2 regions of the Cohaesibacter sp. CAU 1516 genome follow, and region 1 is predicted to be linked to the other one. Evidence: riboswitches for the same ligand, from Rfam matches in the RefSeq annotation. Region 1 holds a riboswitch; the other holds the start of a gene.
The links. Region 1 has a riboswitch for cobalamin ahead of FDK21_RS06500 (DUF4198 domain-containing protein). Riboswitches for the same ligand answer to the same signal wherever they lie in the genome.

Region 1 (9,398 bases):
GCTGATTGGCACAAGGCCAAAGCGGTGCTTGACTGGATCGATCATGAGCTGACACCGACTATTGCTGCCTGTGGCGTCGATGAGTTTCGTCATTTGAAGGCTGGCTTGTCCGGAGCTTTCGTCCCTCCCGGTCCGTCGGGTGCCCCCACCCGCGGTCGTCCCGACGTTTTGCCGACCGGGCGGAATTTCTTTGCGGTTGATGTGCGCTCTGTGCCATCAAAAACCGCATGGACGATCGGTGAATTGTCGGCCCAGCGGCTTTTGGAACGGCATTTTCAGGATGAAGGCGAATGGCTTCAAGCAATCGTGCTGACCTGTTGGGGCACCGCCAATATGCGCACCGGCGGGGATGACATTGCCCAAGCGCTTGCCTTGCTTGGGGTACGCCCGGTTTGGGAATCCGCTTCGGGCCGCGTGACCGGCGTTGAAGTGATCAAACTGTCCGAGTTGCAAAGGCCGCGCGTTGATGTGACCTTGCGTATATCCGGTTTCTTCCGCGACGCCTTCCCGCATCAGATCGACTTGTTTGACAGTGCGGTCCGCAAAGTTGCGGCGTTGGAAGAACCTGAGGATGCCAACCCGTTGGCTGCCCGTGTCAAACGTGAACGCGCCGAGGCTGAAGCCAAGGGCCTGTCTGGTGATCTGGCCCAGCGGCAAGCGACCTTCCGGGTGTTTGGCTCAATGCCGGGGGCCTATGGTGCTGGCCTTCAGGCCCTGATTGATGAAAAGATCTGGGACAAGCGCTCTGACTTTGCCGAAGCGTTTGTTGCTTGGGGTGGCTTTGCCTATGGCGCTGGCGATTTTGGCGGTGAGGCAGCCGACCATCTCAAGACCCGCTTGTCCAAAGTGGATGCGGTCATTCAAAACCAAGACAACCGCGAGCATGATCTGCTTGATTCTGATGATTATTATCAGTTCGAAGGTGGTCTGGCAGCCAGTGTAGAGACCTTCAGGGGCTCCGCGCCTAAGGTCTATCACAATGACCATTCTCGGGCTGAGCGCCCAGTCATCCGGACGCTTGATGAAGAAATTGCCCGCGTTGTGCGTGGTCGTGCCTCGAACCCCAAATGGATCGCAGGTGTCATGCGTCATGGCTATAAGGGCGCATTCGAGATGGCTGCAACGCTCGACTATCTCTTTGCCTTTGCCGCAACCACCAATGCGGTTGGTGACCACCATTTTGACCAATTGTACGAGTCCTATATCGAAGACGAAGAAGTCGCTGACTTCTTGAAAGAGAAGAACCGGCCCGCCTATGATGATATGGTGGACCGTTTTCTGGAGGCAATTGAGCGCGGCCTGTGGGTCCCTCGGTCCAACAGTGCCGCCTTCATGTTGGAAGACAGCCAGCAATCTCGACAATCCGCTGGCGCATTTGAGGAAATGAATGGATGATCAAAAAACAACTGACTGAAGAAGAGCAAAATGCCCGTCACGCAGAAAAAATGGCCAAGAAAAAAGCCGCTCGTGACAAGATTCTGGCAACCAAGACCATCGAGAAAGGTCTGATCATCGTGCATACCGGTAAGGGCAAGGGGAAATCCTCTGCCGCGTTCGGCATGGCGTTCCGGTCGCTGGGTCATGGCCACAAGATATCGGTCATCCAGTTCGTCAAAGGGGCTTGGAATTCTGGCGAAAAGGTCATGCTCGAGAAGTTCCCCGATCAGGTGACCATCAAGTCGATGGGCGAAGGCTTTACCTGGGAAACGCAAGACCGTCAGAAAGACATCGAGAATGCGCAAGCTGCCTGGGCGGCTGCCAAGGCAGAAATTCTCAATCCTGAGAATCAGTTCGTGCTGCTTGATGAACTCAATATCGTCCTGCGATACGATTACCTGCCCATTGAGGAAGTGGTTGATTTTCTGGTCAATGACAAGCCTGAGGACACGCATGTGGTCATTACGGGTCGCAACGCCAAGGATGAGTTGATCGAAGTGGCTGATCTGGTGACAGAAATGACCCTGATCAAGCATCCATTCCGCGACGGAGTGAAGGCTCAGGAGGGCATTGAGTTCTGATCATATCGTATAATTTTTTGCGATTTGATTTCACTCAAGTCATAGGCTTGATCAATGGATTAAGCCTTAGTCTTAGGTAGTTACACGTTCAAAAACTATACCTAAAGAGAAATGCAAGAAGGATCGCCTTTGGTGCCGTTGACGGGACTAAGGGGCGGTTCTAAAAATGATCGCATGATGGTTCTTATTTGCCCAGGCGCGGCAATGAGATGAAAAGGGAACATGGTGAGGCGTACCCAACAGGGGCTGAATCCATGGCTACCCCCGTAACTGTAAACGGATAGCCGGCATCTCGGTATACCACTGATCCTTTCGGGATTGGGAAGGTGAGATGCTCGAGCCAAGACCCGTGAGCCAGGAGACCTGCCATCAGGCCGTCGCATGAGACAATCGTGTCGCATGTGGCACTCTTAACAAGACGCCGGGGTGTGCGTTTGGTGAAGAGCGGGTCTGGCAGCGTCACACTTGTCAGGGTCCTTCCCCAAGAAACTGAATACCTCCTACGCGTCTCCAAAAATTGGCAAAATGCCAAAGGAGATTATCGTGCTTAAAACGCTTTCCGCTTCCCTCATAGCAGCGACCATGCTTCTGTCCTCAGCAGCGCAGGCTCACTTCCAGCTGGCTTACACGCCGGAAGTCAATCTGGAAAAAGCAGGCAATGTTCCGTTCAAACTGATTTTTTGGCACCCGATGGAAAATGGCCATGCCATGGATATGGGCAAACCAAATGCCTTCTTTGCGGTTTTCAAAGACAAGAAAATCGATCTGATGGACAGCTTGAAGCCGATCACCTTCAAAGGTGAAAGCAACGAAGCTGCAGCCTTCGAAGGCACCCTGAAAGCCAAACGCAATGGCGACTATATCGTCGTGGTCGAGCCTGCACCTTATTATGAAGGCAGCGAAGATATCTACATTCAGCAGATCACCAAGTCCTACATCAACAAAGGCGGCATTCCGACCAACTGGAACGAGCCCGTTGGCCTGAAGACCGAGATTGTTCCACTGAACAAGCCAACCAACATTCTGGCCGGATCGACCTTCACCGGCCGCGTTTTGACCAATGGCAAACCGGTTGCTGGCGCGGAAATCGAAATCGAATATCTGTCTGCTGAACCCGACATGGAAACAAATGCCGCAACCGAGCCAAAAGCTGGCGGCATGCCTGGTGGCGCAATCGTCGCACTCTCCGACGACAATGGCTATTTCTCCTTCGGCATTCCAAAAGCCGGTTTCTGGGGTTTTGCTGCTTTGGGGTCCGGTCCTGACACTGAGCATGAAGGCAAAGAACTGTCTCAGGATGCTGTCATCTGGATCCGGGCTTATGATGTCAAGTAGTCCCTCCTCATTGGTGAAGGAGCCAAGTCATGCATATCATTGATGGCGCCCTGACCAACGAAGTTGTCATTGCCGGTGCCGCCCTGTCTGTGGGCGGCCTGGTAATGGGCCTTCGCAAACTGGATATGGAACTGATCCCGGCAGCCGGTGTGTTGAGTGCGACCTTTTTTGTCGCCTCGCTCATTCACGTGCCGCTCGGATTCTCCAGTGTACACCTGATCATGAATGGACTAGCTGGCATCATTCTGGGCTGGGCAGCCTTTCCTGCCTTGTTTGTCGGTCTGTTGCTGCAAGCGGTGTTTTTCGCCTTTGGCGGCATCTCTGTACTTGGCGTCAATGCCCTGAATATTGCTGGTCCAGCGGTGATCGTCGGCTTGTTGGCCCGCCCAATGATCCTGCGTGCGGCCTCTGCCCGCTCTGTTGCTGTGATTGGTGGCATTGCCGGTGGGTTGGCTGTTTCGCTCACAACCTTGTTTGTGGCAATCAGCCTCGGCTTGTCGGGTGAGACATTTGTCGCCGCCGCCAAACTGGTTTTCATTGCCCATATTCCGGTGATGATCGTTGAAGGATTGTTGAGTGCTGCTGCGGTTTATCTGATCTATCGCGTCAAGCCAGAACTCTTCCATGTTATGAGCCAAAAATCATGAAACTGAACAAACACATAGTCTCGATTGCCGGTGGGGCGCTGCTGATGGCCAGTGTCATGGCACTGCCTGCACAGGCCCACAAGGTGGTCGTTTCTGCCTATGCCGAGGATACCTATATCGAAGGGGAAATCGGCTTTTCCAGCGGTGACATGGCGGTTGACACCGTGGTCGAAGTCTTCGACATGGACGGCAACAAGCTCGGCGAGACCAAGACCGATGAAGATGGTGTCTTCCAGTATACGCCAAAACAAGCCATTGCTTTGGAATTCCGCGCCAATCTGGGGCAAGGTCATATTGCCACCTACCAGATGGAAGTGGATGAATTGCCGGACATCTTTTCTTCTGACGATGTAAAGGCAGAGAACAAGCCAAACGACAAGATCGTTGCTTCGACCACAACTGCCGAAGCAACTGCATCGCCAACTGCTGGTACAGCTGTGGACCCTGCCCTTTTGCAGGCGCTGATCAGCCAAGGGGTGCAAAGCGAGTTGAAGGCCTTCAAGTCCGACATCGCCTCGGCGGTCCGCCGGGAAGTCAAACCCCTCTACAAGGAAGTCGCCGCCTACAAAGAAAAGAATGACATGCAGTCCATTCTTGGCGGTGTAGGTTATATCTTTGGTCTCTTCGGGGTTGGTTTCTATCTGGTTGCCCGCCGCAAGCAAACCAATAGCAACAACTGATGGCATTACGTGGAGCACATGCATGAGTGATTTGCTGGAACAGGCCGGCCAGATCAAAACCGAACAGGGAATGTCGCAGGAGGCAATCAAGCTTGTCTCCAACCGACTATGGATCCGCCAATTGGATCCGCGCGTTCGGGTTGTCAGTGTCGCCGCTTTTGCGATCACTGCGGTTCAGCTGACCAGTATGTCCATTCTGGCATGTGCTCTGCTGTTTGCCGTCATTCTGATGACTCAGGCACGGTTGCCCTTCTGGTCAACCGCCAAGCGGGTTGCAATGATGGATGGCTTCATCGCCTTTCTTCTGGTGATGTTGCCCTTCACCACGCCGGGCGAAACAATGTTTACGCTGTGGGGCTTTGCTGCCAGTTATGAAGGCCTGAATCAGGCAGTTGTCATCCTGCTCAAAGCCAATGCGATTGTGATGGTGACCATGTCGCTGGTTGGCACGCTGGAAGCGGTGACGCTCGGCCACGCACTGGCACGTCTGAAAGTGCCTGAGGCGCTGGTCCATCTTCTATTGTTCACCGTGCGTTATATTGAAGTTCTGCATGCGGAATATCATCGCCTGCGGACAGCCATGAAATGTCGCGGCTTTGTGCCAACCAACAGCTGGCACACCTATCAAAGCGTCGGATATCTGGTGGGCATGCTGCTCATCCGGTCTTTCGAACGCTCTGAACGCATCATGAAGGCGATGAAATGCCGGGGCTTTCAGGGGCAGTTTCATCTACTCGACACCATGGCCTTCACCCGGCGCGATGCTCTTTTCTTTTCCTTTGCCTGCTTGGTGATGATTTCCATGCTGATGATCGAGGTTTTAAATGGCCCCGTTGCTTGAAACCGACAATCTGCATTTTGGCTATCACGGCTTTGCGCCCTGTCTGAACGGAGTGTCCTTTGCTCTGCATGCGGGGGAACGGCTTGGACTGGTTGGTCACAATGGCGCGGGCAAAAGCACCTTGCTGCATGTGCTGGTGGGGCTGAACAAGGCCAGCGCCGGAAGGATTGGTGCTTTCGGTCGTGACTATCAGACGGAAGAGGATTTTCGCCTGCTGCGCCGCCGGGTCGGGCTGGTCTTCCAAGATCCCGATGATCAGCTCTTTTGCCCCACCGTTGCAGAAGATGTTGCCTTCGGACCGCTTAATCTGGGCTACAGCAAGGAAGATGCAATGAGCATCGTCGATGAGACCCTTGCTGCGCTTAATCTGACGGAATTTCGCGATCGCGTCACCCATAAATTGTCTGGTGGACAGAAGCGGCTCGTGTCCCTTGCCACCGTTCTGGCAATGAAGCCGGACATCCTGTTGCTCGATGAGCCGACCAACGCCCTAGACGAGAAGACCCGTCTGCGTTTGATCGAGATCCTTGTGTCCCTGCCCCAAGCGATGATTGTTGTGTCTCATGACAGGGCGTTTCGCGAGGACGTAGTAACACGTACTATTCTGATGGAGGGTGGACAAATCAGCTAAGGCCCTTTGCCTGTCAGTGCCGCAGCGTTATGCTTTGTCCAACTTTCGCAGTGCTTCCCGTGACGGAAGCTGAAAAACAAGTCAGTGCGGTTGATCCAAGTCGGAGACCAAGTCTGACCTGCAGGAATGATTACCGTATGGGAAACACAGTCCCCATATGATGCTCTCTCCCTGCTTTCATGATTGATCAAGGTGCTCTGTGTCGAGTGCCCTTGGTTCGTGCAACCCAATGTCGGCCGCTCCATCCGTGCGGTCCAAGGGATAGAGACCAAAGTTATGGCGATGCGCCACCTACATGATGCTGATATCGGAGTAAGCCCACTTGGCGGCGTGCAAGTTGCCCGCTGTGATGTGTTTGTTGATGGCTTGTGGGTATCTGAGCGTCTGGCACCTCTCTCTTCCACGCTTTATCCCGCCCTTATCAACACGCCGTTCAATGGCAATCAAGACCGAGCATTTTGAGTTTGTAATGTCCCATAGTTACGAAAAAGATCCGTTTGCAATTTACGAGCAGTCCTTTCAGATCATCCGTGATGAAACAAGCGCAGCGCTCGCCAACCTGCCGGAAGATTTCGAACCGATTGCCGTGCGGCTGATGCATGCTGTAGGGATGACCGATCTAGTGCCAGATTTACGCTTTAGTGACGGAGCGGTCCAAGCGGGGCTGACAGCCCTGAAGGCGGGCAAGCCAATCCTTGTGGATACGCAAATGGTGGCTGGTGGCATCACCCGCCGGTTCCTGACCAAAGCCTATGGCGGGTCGGACAATGCAGTGATGGTGACGCTGAACGACCCTCAGGTGCCCGGTTTGGCAAAGGAAATGGGCACGACCCGTTCGGCCGCGGCGATGGAGTTGTGGCGCCCGCATCTGGAAGGTGCCGTTGTGGCGATTGGCAATGCACCGACGGCACTGTTCCGCTTGCTTGAAATGGTTCGTGAAGGTGCTGGCAAACCAGCCCTCGTCCTCGGCTTTCCAGTTGGCTTCGTGGGAGCTGCAGAATCCAAACAGGCCCTCGTTGATGAAGCCGCCGGGCTCGGCCTTGATTACATGGCCCTTCTGGGGCGTCGCGGCGGAACGCCGCTTGCCAGTGCTGCGGTCAATGCCTTGGCCATCGCTGCCCTTGGAGCAAAGGATCAACCACGGGAAAATCTTGGTTGATTGAGTGATAGAATGAATGATGTAGCAAAAGAGCCCTGGTTGAGTGTGATCGGCATTGGCGAAAGCGGTGTCGAGGATATCAGCAATTTCGGCTGGAGCCTGTTGGCACAAGCTGAGTATATCCTCGGCGGTGCCCGCCATCTGGCGATGGTGCCCGATGATCTCGCCCCTGAGGCCGAACGCATTGTCTGGCCGTCCCCTCTGTCGGAGGTTTTTGCCCGCCTTAAACGCCTGCGGGGCAAAAAGGTGGCGGTTCTTGCCAGCGGCGATCCGATGTTCTTCGGGATTGGCGGCACCTTCTCACGGCATTTCCCGTGGGAAGAAGTGCGGGTCCTGCCCTTCCCCAGTTCCCTGAGCTTTGCCGCCAGCCGGATGGGATGGCCGCTCAACAAAACCACATTGCTTACCATCCATGGTCGCAATCCGGCGGCCTTGCTGCCGCATTATCTGCCCGGCGCAAAGTTACTGATCCTGTCCAAGGACGGCACGTCGCCGGCCACCGTTGCCAAGCAACTGGTGGAGCGCGGTCTTGAGCAAGCGTCCATTTCGGTGCTCGAGCATCTGGGTGGTGATGAGGAAAAGATCATTGCCAGCAACGCCGCGGCCATTGCTGCGGGAGGCGACGCGTTCCGCTTTGCCGATCTCAATGTGATCGCCGTGTCTCTGCCGCAGGAAATGCCTTTCTGGCTGCCGGTTACACCGGGCCTGCCCGACGATGCCTTTGATCATGACGGCAAAATGACCAAACGGGATATTCGCGCCAGTGCAATGGCCAAGCTAGCCCCGCGCCCCAATGCGCTGTTATGGGATGTGGGCACGGGCTGTGGCTCAATCGCCATTGAGTGGCTGCGGGCCCATCCGACCTGCCGCGCTGTTGGCATCGAACCTCAGGAAAAGCGGCGCGCCTATGCGCTTCACAATGCCGAAATGCTGGGCGTGCCCCATTTGCGGCTGCTAAATGGCACAGCCCCTGATGGTTTGCGCGGTGAAGAAGCCCCCGACGCGATTTTCATTGGTGGCGGGCTGAGTGCCGACGTCGTCAATTTCTGTCTCAAGGCCTTGAAGCCCGGTGGTCGTCTGGTGGCCCATGCGGTCACGCTGGGTTCTGAACAACTCCTGCTCAATCTTTATCAAAGCCATGGTGGTGATTTGACCCGTCTGTCGATCGCCAAAGCGGAGCCGGTTGGCCCGCTTCATGGCTGGAAATCTGCAATGCCCGTGACCCAATGGGTCTTTCTCAAACAATAGATGTGTCCTCCCAAGACCAGTTGATCGAAGAGAAAACAATGAACAAGAATGGTAATGGCAAACTTTATGGGGTCGGCGTTGGCCCCGGTGACCCGGAACTGATCAGCCTGAAGGCTGCCCGATTGATTTCTGCAGCCGATATTGTGGCCTATCCCGCACCAGAAGGCGGAGAAAGCTTCGCCCGGTCGATTGCGAAGGCCCATATTTCCACCGCTTGCGTCGAAATCGAAATGCCGGTGCCCATGAAAACCGAGCGCTTCCCAGCCCAGACGGTCTATGACGCAGGCGCCAAGGATATTGCCGAGCATTTGCGCGCCGGTCGCGACGTGGTGGTTCTGTGTGAGGGCGACCCCTTCTTCTATGGCAGCTTCATGTATTTGCATGATCGCCTGCATGATGAGTTCGAAATTGAGATCGTCTCGGGCGTCTCCTCGCTGGTGGCGTGCGCTGGTCGTCTGGCCCAGCCGTTGGCTGGTCGCAACGATGTGCTGACCATTCTGCCCGGACCCATGGAAAGCGACGAGTTGGAACGCCGTCTGGCGATGGGTGGCTCCTTTGTCATCATCAAGGTTGGTCGCCATATGCCACGCATCCGCGCCATCCTCGAAAAGCATGGTCTGTTGGCCAATGCCGGTTATGTTGAACGCGCCACATTGCCAACGGAAAAGGTCATGCGCCTTGCCGATGTTGATGAGAGCTGCGTCCCTTATTTCTCAATGATCCTTATCTATGACGGAGGCGAAGCATGGAAAAAGTAAATCGCACCAATGTGATCGTCTGTGTCACTTCGGGCACGGCGGACCTCGCCAAATCGTTCCGCACGATCCTGCAAGGGGCGG
Region 2 (9,398 bases), on a different contig from region 1:
CAGCGATCAGAATCAATGCCAGCCAGAAGCCCGGACTGACAGCCAGCGTCACGGCAAACGCGCGAATGGCACGATCTGGCCAATGGCCTCTGGATGCAGCAGCAATCAGTCCCAAAGAGGTGCCGATCACGAGAGAGAAGAGGAAGGCGGCTCCAATCAGCGAAATGGAGGCAGGCCAGCGCGCCATGATCACATCAACGACCGGCGCGTTGAACAGCATGCTGTCCCCCAGATCGCCTTGGATGAAATGGGTGACCCAGCGCAGAAACTGCTCCGGAACCGGATCATTGAGGCCCCAGGACTGGGCGATGGCATCGCGCTGCTCCGGCCCGACCAGCGCAACCCGCGCCCCGACATAGGCCTGCACCGGATCAACCGGTGCAAGTCTGATGAGGGTGAAAAGCCCCACCATGGCCAGAGGCAGCAGCCAGACAAGGCGGATGGCGCGCTCCGCCAGCACCCTTGGAAGCCAATGATGCCAGCTCATTCGCATGTCCACTTCCAGCCCGGCAAGCCCTGTGTGATCGGATAGCCATGGCCGTGGGGCTCAATCTGAACCGGACCGATATCCAGACAGTCGCTGATCCAGTAGGAATGCTTGACATTGACCATCCAGGCCCAAGGCGCATCACCCTTGGCGCTGAACCCCGTTTTGCCGTCCCATTGGGCTGCCTTCCATTCAGCAAGTGAGGCCTCGAAGCTCGGAGCTGACTGGGCTGCATCCAAATGCGCATCGACCGTCGCATTGCGATATAGGCCGGTATTGTACCAGTCAACACCGGCATTGTTGCCATGATACAGGGCGTAGATTTCGGATGGATCATGCGCGCCCCATCCCAAAATCACTGCACTGGCATGCATTTCATTGCCAATGGCATCCCAGCTCAGGCCCCGTGGCTCTGCCACAATGCCAAAGGCGCGCATTTGTTCAGCCGCGCCCAGTGCCAAAGCCTGTCGCAGGGAGTCTGATGATGGATAGACAAGCGGGAAGCGGGCCTGTTGGCCATCCTTTTCGCGAATCCCGTCGCCATTTTCGTCCCGCCAGCCAGCGGCATCCAGCGTGGCTTTTGCCGCGTCCACGTCACCGCCCTCCAGATGGGCGTCCGGATTGTCCCAAGGCAGACCGTCAACAGGGCCGTAAGCTGGCGTGCCATGGCCATTCAGCGCCAAGGCCACCAGAGCCTCCCGGTCTAGCCCTTGGTTGATGGCGAAGCGAATGGCTCGGTCCGCGGTCACATCATTGCCGATCGGATGCCCTTTTTCGGTTTGACCACCAGAAGGAACGGTTGGAAATGCGATGCCGCGATTGTCGGCCGTATCGATATGCTTGACCGTCATGCCATTGGGGGCATGCGCCGCATCGAGCGGCGGCACGGCAACCAGATGCGCCGCGCCAGAGCGTGCCAAATTGAGCACCACGGCCTCTTCGCCAAAGACGAAGGTCACGCGCGGAAACGCGATTTTCTCGCCGTGCCAATAGGGATTGGGTTCGACAATCAATTGCTCGCCTTCCCGCCATTCAACCATCTTGAAGGGACCTGCTCCCAGCGGGTGACGCGCATAGTCATCCCCGTAGCCTTTTTGGGGCACGATCCCGAGCGCCACGAGTTGAGAGGCAAAGGTGATCTGCGGTTTGGTGAGTTCAAACTCGACCGTATCGGGGGTTGTTGCGCGGGCTTCCTTGAGGATCTTCATATCCGTCAGACCGCCAGCGTCCCTAGCCTTGTTGTAGGTGAAGGCAACGTCTTCGGCAGTCAGGGCGGAGCCATCGGAGAATTTTGCGTCTGTGCGAATGGTGACTGTCCAGATCAGGCGATCTTCGGAGAGGGCCCAACTTGTTGCCAGATCTCCAGTCATTTCAAAATTGGCATCAAGACGCAGCAGAGTTGCCTGAAAGAGTGGATTGCCATACCGCCCCCAGCCCATGATAGGATCAAACCCGGTTTCCGGCTCGCCGCCAACCGCCAGAACAAGCGGCGGAGGCGCAGCCGCGACCGAGTTGGCAGACAAGAGAGTGGCAAAAACAGCGGCAAGCAACATCGAACGGCGCATCCGAAACTCCATAGTATGATTTTTTTATGGATTTATCATACAATTTTTGTATACGAAAGTTTGAAATGCTCCGAGAAGCAAAACCTATTCTTATAGATTGGTCTCGTCGCCAAAACCTGCGCTTCCCTTTGTGGAAAGTTCAATCGAGACATGCCTTTCCCACCGGACAAATGCTTGGTGTCTGTGTGATGCAAGCGTGAATCGCGAAAGCGAAACGCCATCGTCGCAATGGGGGCGAACCGTCGTAAGCACCCATTGGCTTGTCTTCTCTACATGCAATTGCGCAAATGGATGGATCGGACCTTTCGGATTTGCCCCAGTAGGCCGGAGCTTCTATAACGTGTCGGGCAACCTTGTCGAAGCAGCCAAAATATCCATGTCCTATCCCCGTATTGTTTTCATGCGCCATGGCGAAACCGAATGGAACCTCGCCGGTCGCGCTCAAGGCCATCTTAACTCGCCCCTGACCGCAAAGGGTCAAGCGCAGGCCCAAAGGCTTGGCGAGATCCTCAAGCGTGAATTGATCACGCCAGAGGGCTATACCCAGATGGTCAGCCCCATCGGCCGGACCCTCGAAACCTCTGCCAACATCAAAAAGCATTTCCCGTTCGATCCAACGCCAATCGACTTGCTCAAGGAAATTGATCTCGGCAAGCTGAGCGGTCTGAAACGCGCAGAAATGGAAGAGCAGTTCCCCGATCATATGGCGGGAAAGCCTGACTATGACTGGTATTTCGGCGCCCCTGATGGTGAAACCATGGACGATATGCGCAAGCGCGCAACCCAATGGCTCGACAGCCTGATCGGCCCCACCATCGCCGTCGCCCATGGCCAAATTGGCAAAGTGATCCGCGGTGTTTATCTCGGACTGTCCGATGAACAGATCTTGCGCCTGCAAGAACCGCAAGGCGTGGTGCATCTGCTGGACCATGGCACTGAAACCATTTGGAGTTAGAAAAATATGTGTCATGGCGGGGCATTTCTGACAGGGCAGAGGGACCGAAAGCTTGGCTTGATCAAGCATCAGAGTTGACACCCGAGAGGTGGCCGCTGGTCCATGTCTGCAAGGGGTCGTGCTTGCAGGAAACGGTGTGTCGAAAGACCACATCATCAGTATATTGACTCGCCGGGGATCTGGGAGTGACTTGGGGGCCTGTATAATGCAAATTTCTGAAATCTGGAGGATCCAAATCTATGACCAAAACTGTTCTCATTAGCGGGGGCTCCAGAGGCATCGGGCGGGCCACTGCCCTGATCATGGCGGGCCAGGGATGGAACATCGCCTTCACCTATCGTGGGGATCATGACGCTGCGCAGCAGGCTGTGGAAGAGATCCGCGCAAAGGGCGCCGAAGCGATTGCCATTCAGGGGGATACGGTTCAGGAAGACCATGTGGTGCGGGCATTTGACGAGACGATCTCGACATTTGGCGGGCTGGATGCCGTCGTGGTCAATGCCGGTGTCGTTGCGCCGTCCATGCCGCTTGCCGAAATGTCCATTGAACGCCTGAAAACCATCTTTGACACCAACGTCTTGGGAGCGGTCCTGTTTGCCCGCGAAGCTGCAAGACGTTTGCCTGACCAGAAGACCGGAAAGGATGCTGCGATCGTGCTTGTATCCTCTGCTGCTGCTCGCCTTGGATCGCCGTTCGAATATGTCGATTATGCCGCCAGCAAAGGGGCGATCGACACATTGACGCTGGGTCTTTCCAAAGAGCTCGCAGGTCAGGGGATTCGCGTCAATGCCATCCGGCCGGGTCTGATTGAAACGGACTTGCATGCAAGCGGAGGCCAACCGGACAGAGCTGAACGATTGAGCAAAGCCATTCCCATAGCCAGACCCGGAACTGCGCACGAGGTAGGTTCGGCCATTGCCTGGCTATGCTCTGAAGAGGCTAGCTATTGCACAGGTGGCATCCTCGATGTGACCGGGGGACGATAACCCCGCGATTGGGATTCCAGCACGAACTGATACAAACTTGGGCCGTGATACCCGATATTGCTGATGGCAACAAAAGCATGGATATCGGGAACCCGGCCCAAATTCAGACCAATGCTCCCTCACTTCAGTCCCTGTTTCTTGCCGTTCAAAGGATAGCTGAGGACGTCAATCGGCTCTCCCTTTGCGATGTGACGGTCCAGAATGCGGTCGATATCCTGCTCGTCCACCCCGCCATAGATCGTGCCTTCCGGCCAGACCTGAATGACAGGTGCAAGGCTGCATGGACCAAGGCAACTGGTCTTGCAACTCATCATGCCAGCCCCTTTGTCCCTCAGTTTCAAGCGGTCCTGCTCAGACCGGACATGGTTGAACAGGGTGCTTGCGCCCGCATCATTGCAGGCCCCACCCATACAGACCAGAAGACGATATTTCTGATCGGGCACAACACTTCCTTTGGGAATTTTGACAGCCTCCTGCACCACATCGCTTTGCTCGGCTGACCGGACGAGCGCGTCTATCATCTCTCCGAGCTTATCTGTCTGAGTGATGGGCGGATGGGCAATCCTGATGCGCGGGAAGTCCGCACTTTTGCGCTGTGCGATCCAGCGATGCACCGATTTCTTGATCCAGCCCGGAAAAGCCGGCTCCATCGGGAAGATCAGCGAGATGATGACGACCTCTTCAGCCTTTTGGTCCGCGAGCTCTGTCAGGCGGGCACGCAAGGATGGTGTCCCAAGTTCCTGCAAGGCATAGGTAACGAGATAATGCGGATTTCTGGCAGCAATGGCGTCGCACAATCCTTGCATTTCCTCTCTGGGTTTTGCCGCCATGGCGGCCTTTGCGAGCAACAGAATGGCTGGTTTCATTGGGGATCCCCACTCTCGATCGGCAATACGTAAGGGTAGGACTGAACAGCGCCGACTAGGGCTTCGACCTGATAGGCATGGCGGATGTGATTGGGCGTCAGAACTGCCTGCCACGATCCAAGAGCCCGAATGCGTCCCTCGGCAAGCAACGCCAAGCGGGAGCAATAGCGTGCGGCGAGGGAGAGATCATGAACGGCGATGATGATTGTCATCTCGGTCTCGGCAGCAAGCGTGCGGATGAGGGACATCGTCTCCATCTGATATTTGAGATCCAGCGCCGAGGTTGGCTCATCGAGCAGCAGGATCTGAGGCTCCTGCACTAGAGCCCGGGCGATGGCAACACGTTGGCGTTCCCCACCCGAAAGGGTGGACACCTCAGAAAAAGCGTGATGGACCATGTTGACCCGCTCAAGAGCGGCAATCACCATCTCGCGATCCTGTGCGCCCAACTTGCCGGTCAAGTGTGGCGTGCGCCCCAACTGAACCAGATCGACCACGGATAGCGCCACATCATCCGGGATATGCTGGGGCACATAGGCAACATGGCGGGCATAATCGCGGCGTGAATAGGCCTCGATTGCCTTGCCCGCCACATCGATCTGACCGCTGTCAGGCGCTGCCAGCCGCGCCACACATTTGAGCAATGTGCTCTTGCCCGCTCCATTGGCCCCGAGCAGTCCGACGCATTCCCCCTTGTTCACGACAAGGGAAATCGCGTCAAGGATGGTGCGTTTGCCATAGGACAGAGTGAGTTTGTCTATGCGGATCATTGCATGGCCCTCCGGCGTTGTCTCAGGATCAAATGCACGAAGAGCGGCACGCCCACATAGGCCACGACAATGCCGACGGGGATGACAGCGGGTGAGAAGAGGGATCGGCCGATGGTATCGGCAACCAGCAGCAGAAAGGCCCCGACAATCATCGAGAAAGGCACCAGCCAACGATGGTCATTGCCGATCATCATCCGGGCAATGTGGGGCGAGACCAGCCCGATGAAGCCGATGACCCCGGTAAAGGCGATGATGCAGGCGGTGATCAACACCGAAAGCAGCGCCGTTACGAGGCGAACCCTTTTGAGATTGTAGCCGAGTGAGGCGGCGGTTTCTTCTCCGGCAGCCATGGCATTGAGCGCCCATGCCATCCGCCAGAAAATAGGCGCGGCAATCGCAAGCATCACAGCAGAGAAGCCTACCTCATCCCAGCTGGCGGCATTCAATGAGCCGAATGTCCAGTGAACGATCGCGGCTAGCTGCTCTTGCGTGGCAACAAATTGCAGGGTCGCGGTGAAGGCACTGAACAGATAGGTCAACCCGATACCTGCCAGAATGATCGTCGTTGCGGAGATGCCACTCAAACCGGCAATCCCCAGAACAATCCCGGCACACAGCATGGATGAGGCAAATGCGCCGCCAACCATCATGTAGGTGCCCAGTTCGGGCATTTGCAAAGCTCCCAACAGGATGGCCAGCGCCGCCCCGAAGGCCGCAGCGGGGGAAAGGCCCACGGTGAAGGGACTGACCAGCGGATTGCGCGTGATCCCCTGCATCATGACGCCCGCGACCGACAGCCCGGCACCGCCAACGAGGGCCATGGTGATGCGCGGCAGGCGCAGTTGCATCACGACCTTCTCCTGCAGAACGGACACTTCGGCAAACAGATTGGCGGGCAGGACGGGACCAAGAAGTATTTGAATGGCCTGAAGCAGTGAAATGTCATTGGCGCCAAGGGAAACCGCAAAGACCGACAGCAGAGCCAGCAGCAGCACGCCCGATAGGCAAATCAGGGAGGCACGGATGGTCCGGCGAGCATAGGCTCGCCGGATATCCCCCGATGGATCCTGAACGGATGACCCAGATGGGATGACCTCCGATGGAGAGAAGGCCCTGTTCATCACTGACCTGCTTCCCATTCGGAGACCTTGGCCCAGTAGCGTCCCGGATAGGCGACACCCTGAAAATCCTCCAGCCATGTTTTCATCACCGCATCTGGATCAACATCTTCGAAGCGGTCTGGATAAAGCCATTTGGCAATCGACAGCGCGCCAATCATCTTGGAACAACCTCCAGCCAGATAGTAGTTCATGTGGTAGGCATCACCATTCTTGATTGCCGGCAGTGCGTCAAAACCAGGACGTTCCTTTAGCGCTTCAAAGAAGGCCTGTGAGAAGCTTTCCGGGTGAAGCGGATAGGAGCCGGGCTGAAGCTTGATGATCATGTCCGGCTGTGCCTTGAGGATTGCTTCGGGGTCCACTTCATGATTGTGGACACTTCCGCGCTCTTTGGGCTGGGTTTCAATATCGACATGTTCAAAGATATTGCGTCCGCCAGCCGCTTCGATCATGTCATGCCAGCCGGAGCCACGCAGCACGGAACGATAGGGCGTTTTCTCCTCGAGATAGACCGTCTTGCGCTCTACGCCTTCAAGCCGTTTTTTCAACAGCGCCATGTTGCCAGTATAGAAGGCGTTGAGCTTGGCGGCCTTTTCCTCGGCGTCGAACATCTTGCCAAAGGCGGTAATGTTGGAGACATGCTTGAGGACATCCCAGCCGGTCAGTACCACAACAGGAATGTCGAAAGGCTCGAGCGTCTTGATGGCCTCCTGCCAACTGCCGTTGCGGGGGAAGATCACAACATCGGGGTCTTGTGCAATGATCGCCTCGTAATTTGGCTCTCGCTGCCCTTTCCCGACAAGCATATCCTCCTTGAGGTCCGGCCAGTAGGTGGGATCGCGCGTCACCCAACTGTCGACACCGACGATCACGTCCATGCCAGCCACCGCACGAATGAACTCAGCATTGTAGCGGTTGAAGACGACTGCGCGCTTCAATGGTTTGTCAAAGGTCAGCGTGCGACCGCTGTCATCGGTGATGTTGATAGGGGCTGCAGTTGCAACAGAATAAGCCGCAGCAAATGCCACAAAGAAGGCGATCGCGCGCGCCAGACGCGATAGGCCGGATAGCCAGATATTGGAAAGCAATGTCCCGTACTCCAGATGCGGCAAGGCAACCGAAGTCGGGCAAGTCTGATGCAATCAGATTCAATATGGCGAAGACGCAGAGACATGCGCATTGTCATGAGACCCTCCTCCAGGACACCCCGCCCGGGTTGAATGATTGAATGTCGGCAGGTCTCCTGGCTTACAGGTCATTGCGCTCCCCGGCCTTCCCAGATTGGTACAATCCAGTGGCCAGCTTGAGGGCGCTCTCTGTTTACAGTTGCGGGGACAGCTCCGGATTTGTGACAGGCTCATGCATCTGCCACGCACCGAATTCCCTTTTTATTCCGTTAAGGAAACCGACGAACAGATATATCCACTATGCGGCAGCAGCTGTCAATCGGGGATCTATCGCTTTGTCTGAAATCAGCCAGCGATCCCGGAAACCGCTATTCGAGATCGGCGCCCATGCGAACAGACAAGCGTTTCGCGATTCGTTTGACATTGGTAATCAGATTTTCACGGTCCGTCTCGTCGGCATCTTCAATCAGCAGACTGACGGCGATGCCGGCAATCGGCGTATTCTGAGAGTCCAGAACCGGGGCGCCGAAGCAAATGATGCCTTCTGCCACTTCCTGATTGTCGATGGAATATCCACGTTTGCGAATGGCCGCCAAATCCTCCAGCAGCCCATCAATCGACTGTTCGCTGAAAGGTGTGCGCGGTTCTGGCAACCCGTCTGCATAAAGGCGCTTGACTTCGAAATCACTCATCGAGCTGAGGAAGGCCTTTCCCGTTGCCGTGAAGGCTGCGGGAAGCCGCATTCCGGCACGAAATTCTATCAAAGAGTGACTAAATTCGGAATTGCGCGCGGCTATATATACAACTTCTGCTCCGTCTCTGACCGTCAATGTGATGGTCGCTCCAGGCATTTCGGTCTCGGTGTCCCAAATGGATGCAAACTCTGTTGCAACGTCAGATTGTCGATTGAAGGCATTGGACCAGCGCATGACATGGGGGCCCAACTGGTAGGCTTGATCGGACCGCTTGATCAGCAGATTTAGCTCCACAAGCGTTTGACAAAGCGTATGAACCGAGCTTTTCGCAAGATTCAGTTCCTGCGCCAGCTTCGACACGGTCGGGTGTGTCCGACTGCGAGCAACAAAATCCAGAATGCGCGACGCTCTTTCAACCGCAGGTACTAGTTTTGGTGTTGGATTGTCCATAATTCCTCGTCGTCTTTTTTTGAAGTTTCTTTTCTATCTTGACAAGCTTCCATACACCCGGATATGGTTTTGTACATAGAAAGACGTTCCATATACTGAACAATAAACATATATCAGAACATCTTTCAAGGCAAAAGTATTTGAATTTTGTCACATATTCACCGTGTGGTTGGGGAGGAGCGCATGGCCTTGAGTGTTAGAGACTGGGCGACCAGATTCAGTCAAGCCTCGGACAATGATGCCGCCATTGGCGCAATGGCTCGTCACTTTACCTGCACCTACCTGCTGGATATGGGCCTCGCCAAGGCGATCGTTCGTATGTTGGATGGCAAGGTGCATGAAATCAATATCAATCCCGGCCCTCTTGATTCCTACGATT

Region 2: linked by a shared signal. The riboswitch ahead of FDK21_RS17140 (ABC transporter substrate-binding protein) and the one ahead of FDK21_RS06500 (DUF4198 domain-containing protein) in region 1 are both predicted to bind cobalamin.

What each region holds. Positions count from the first base shown of each region.
Region 1 covers NZ_VANT01000001.1:1,423,496-1,432,893, forward strand. The annotation lists gene cobN (cobaltochelatase subunit CobN) at 1-1,395, shown strand, start outside; gene cobO (cob(I)yrinic acid a,c-diamide adenosyltransferase) at 1,392-2,018, shown strand; cobalamin riboswitch at 2,180-2,404, shown strand; gene FDK21_RS06500 (DUF4198 domain-containing protein) at 2,562-3,353, shown strand; gene cbiM (cobalt transporter CbiM) at 3,383-4,000, shown strand; gene FDK21_RS06510 (cobalt ABC transporter permease) at 3,997-4,680, shown strand; gene cbiQ (cobalt ECF transporter T component CbiQ) at 4,703-5,521, shown strand; gene FDK21_RS06520 (ABC transporter ATP-binding protein) at 5,505-6,152, shown strand; gene FDK21_RS06525 (hypothetical protein) at 6,429-6,614, shown strand; gene FDK21_RS06530 (precorrin-8X methylmutase) at 6,622-7,311, shown strand; gene cbiE (precorrin-6y C5,15-methyltransferase (decarboxylating) subunit CbiE) at 7,324-8,559, shown strand; gene cobI (precorrin-2 C(20)-methyltransferase) at 8,598-9,317, shown strand; gene cobJ (precorrin-3B C(17)-methyltransferase) at 9,305-9,398, shown strand, end outside.
Region 2 covers NZ_VANT01000007.1:218,569-227,966, forward strand. The annotation lists gene FDK21_RS17105 (ABC transporter permease) at 1-487, opposite strand, end outside; gene FDK21_RS17110 (ABC transporter substrate-binding protein) at 484-2,052, opposite strand; gene FDK21_RS17115 (histidine phosphatase family protein) at 2,429-3,007, shown strand; gene FDK21_RS17120 (SDR family oxidoreductase) at 3,247-3,993, shown strand; gene FDK21_RS17125 ((2Fe-2S) ferredoxin domain-containing protein) at 4,113-4,859, opposite strand; gene FDK21_RS17130 (ABC transporter ATP-binding protein) at 4,856-5,629, opposite strand; gene FDK21_RS17135 (iron ABC transporter permease) at 5,626-6,750, opposite strand; gene FDK21_RS17140 (ABC transporter substrate-binding protein) at 6,750-7,835, opposite strand; cobalamin riboswitch at 7,963-8,172, opposite strand; gene FDK21_RS17145 (IclR family transcriptional regulator) at 8,243-9,019, opposite strand; gene FDK21_RS17150 (hypothetical protein) at 9,203-9,398, shown strand, end outside.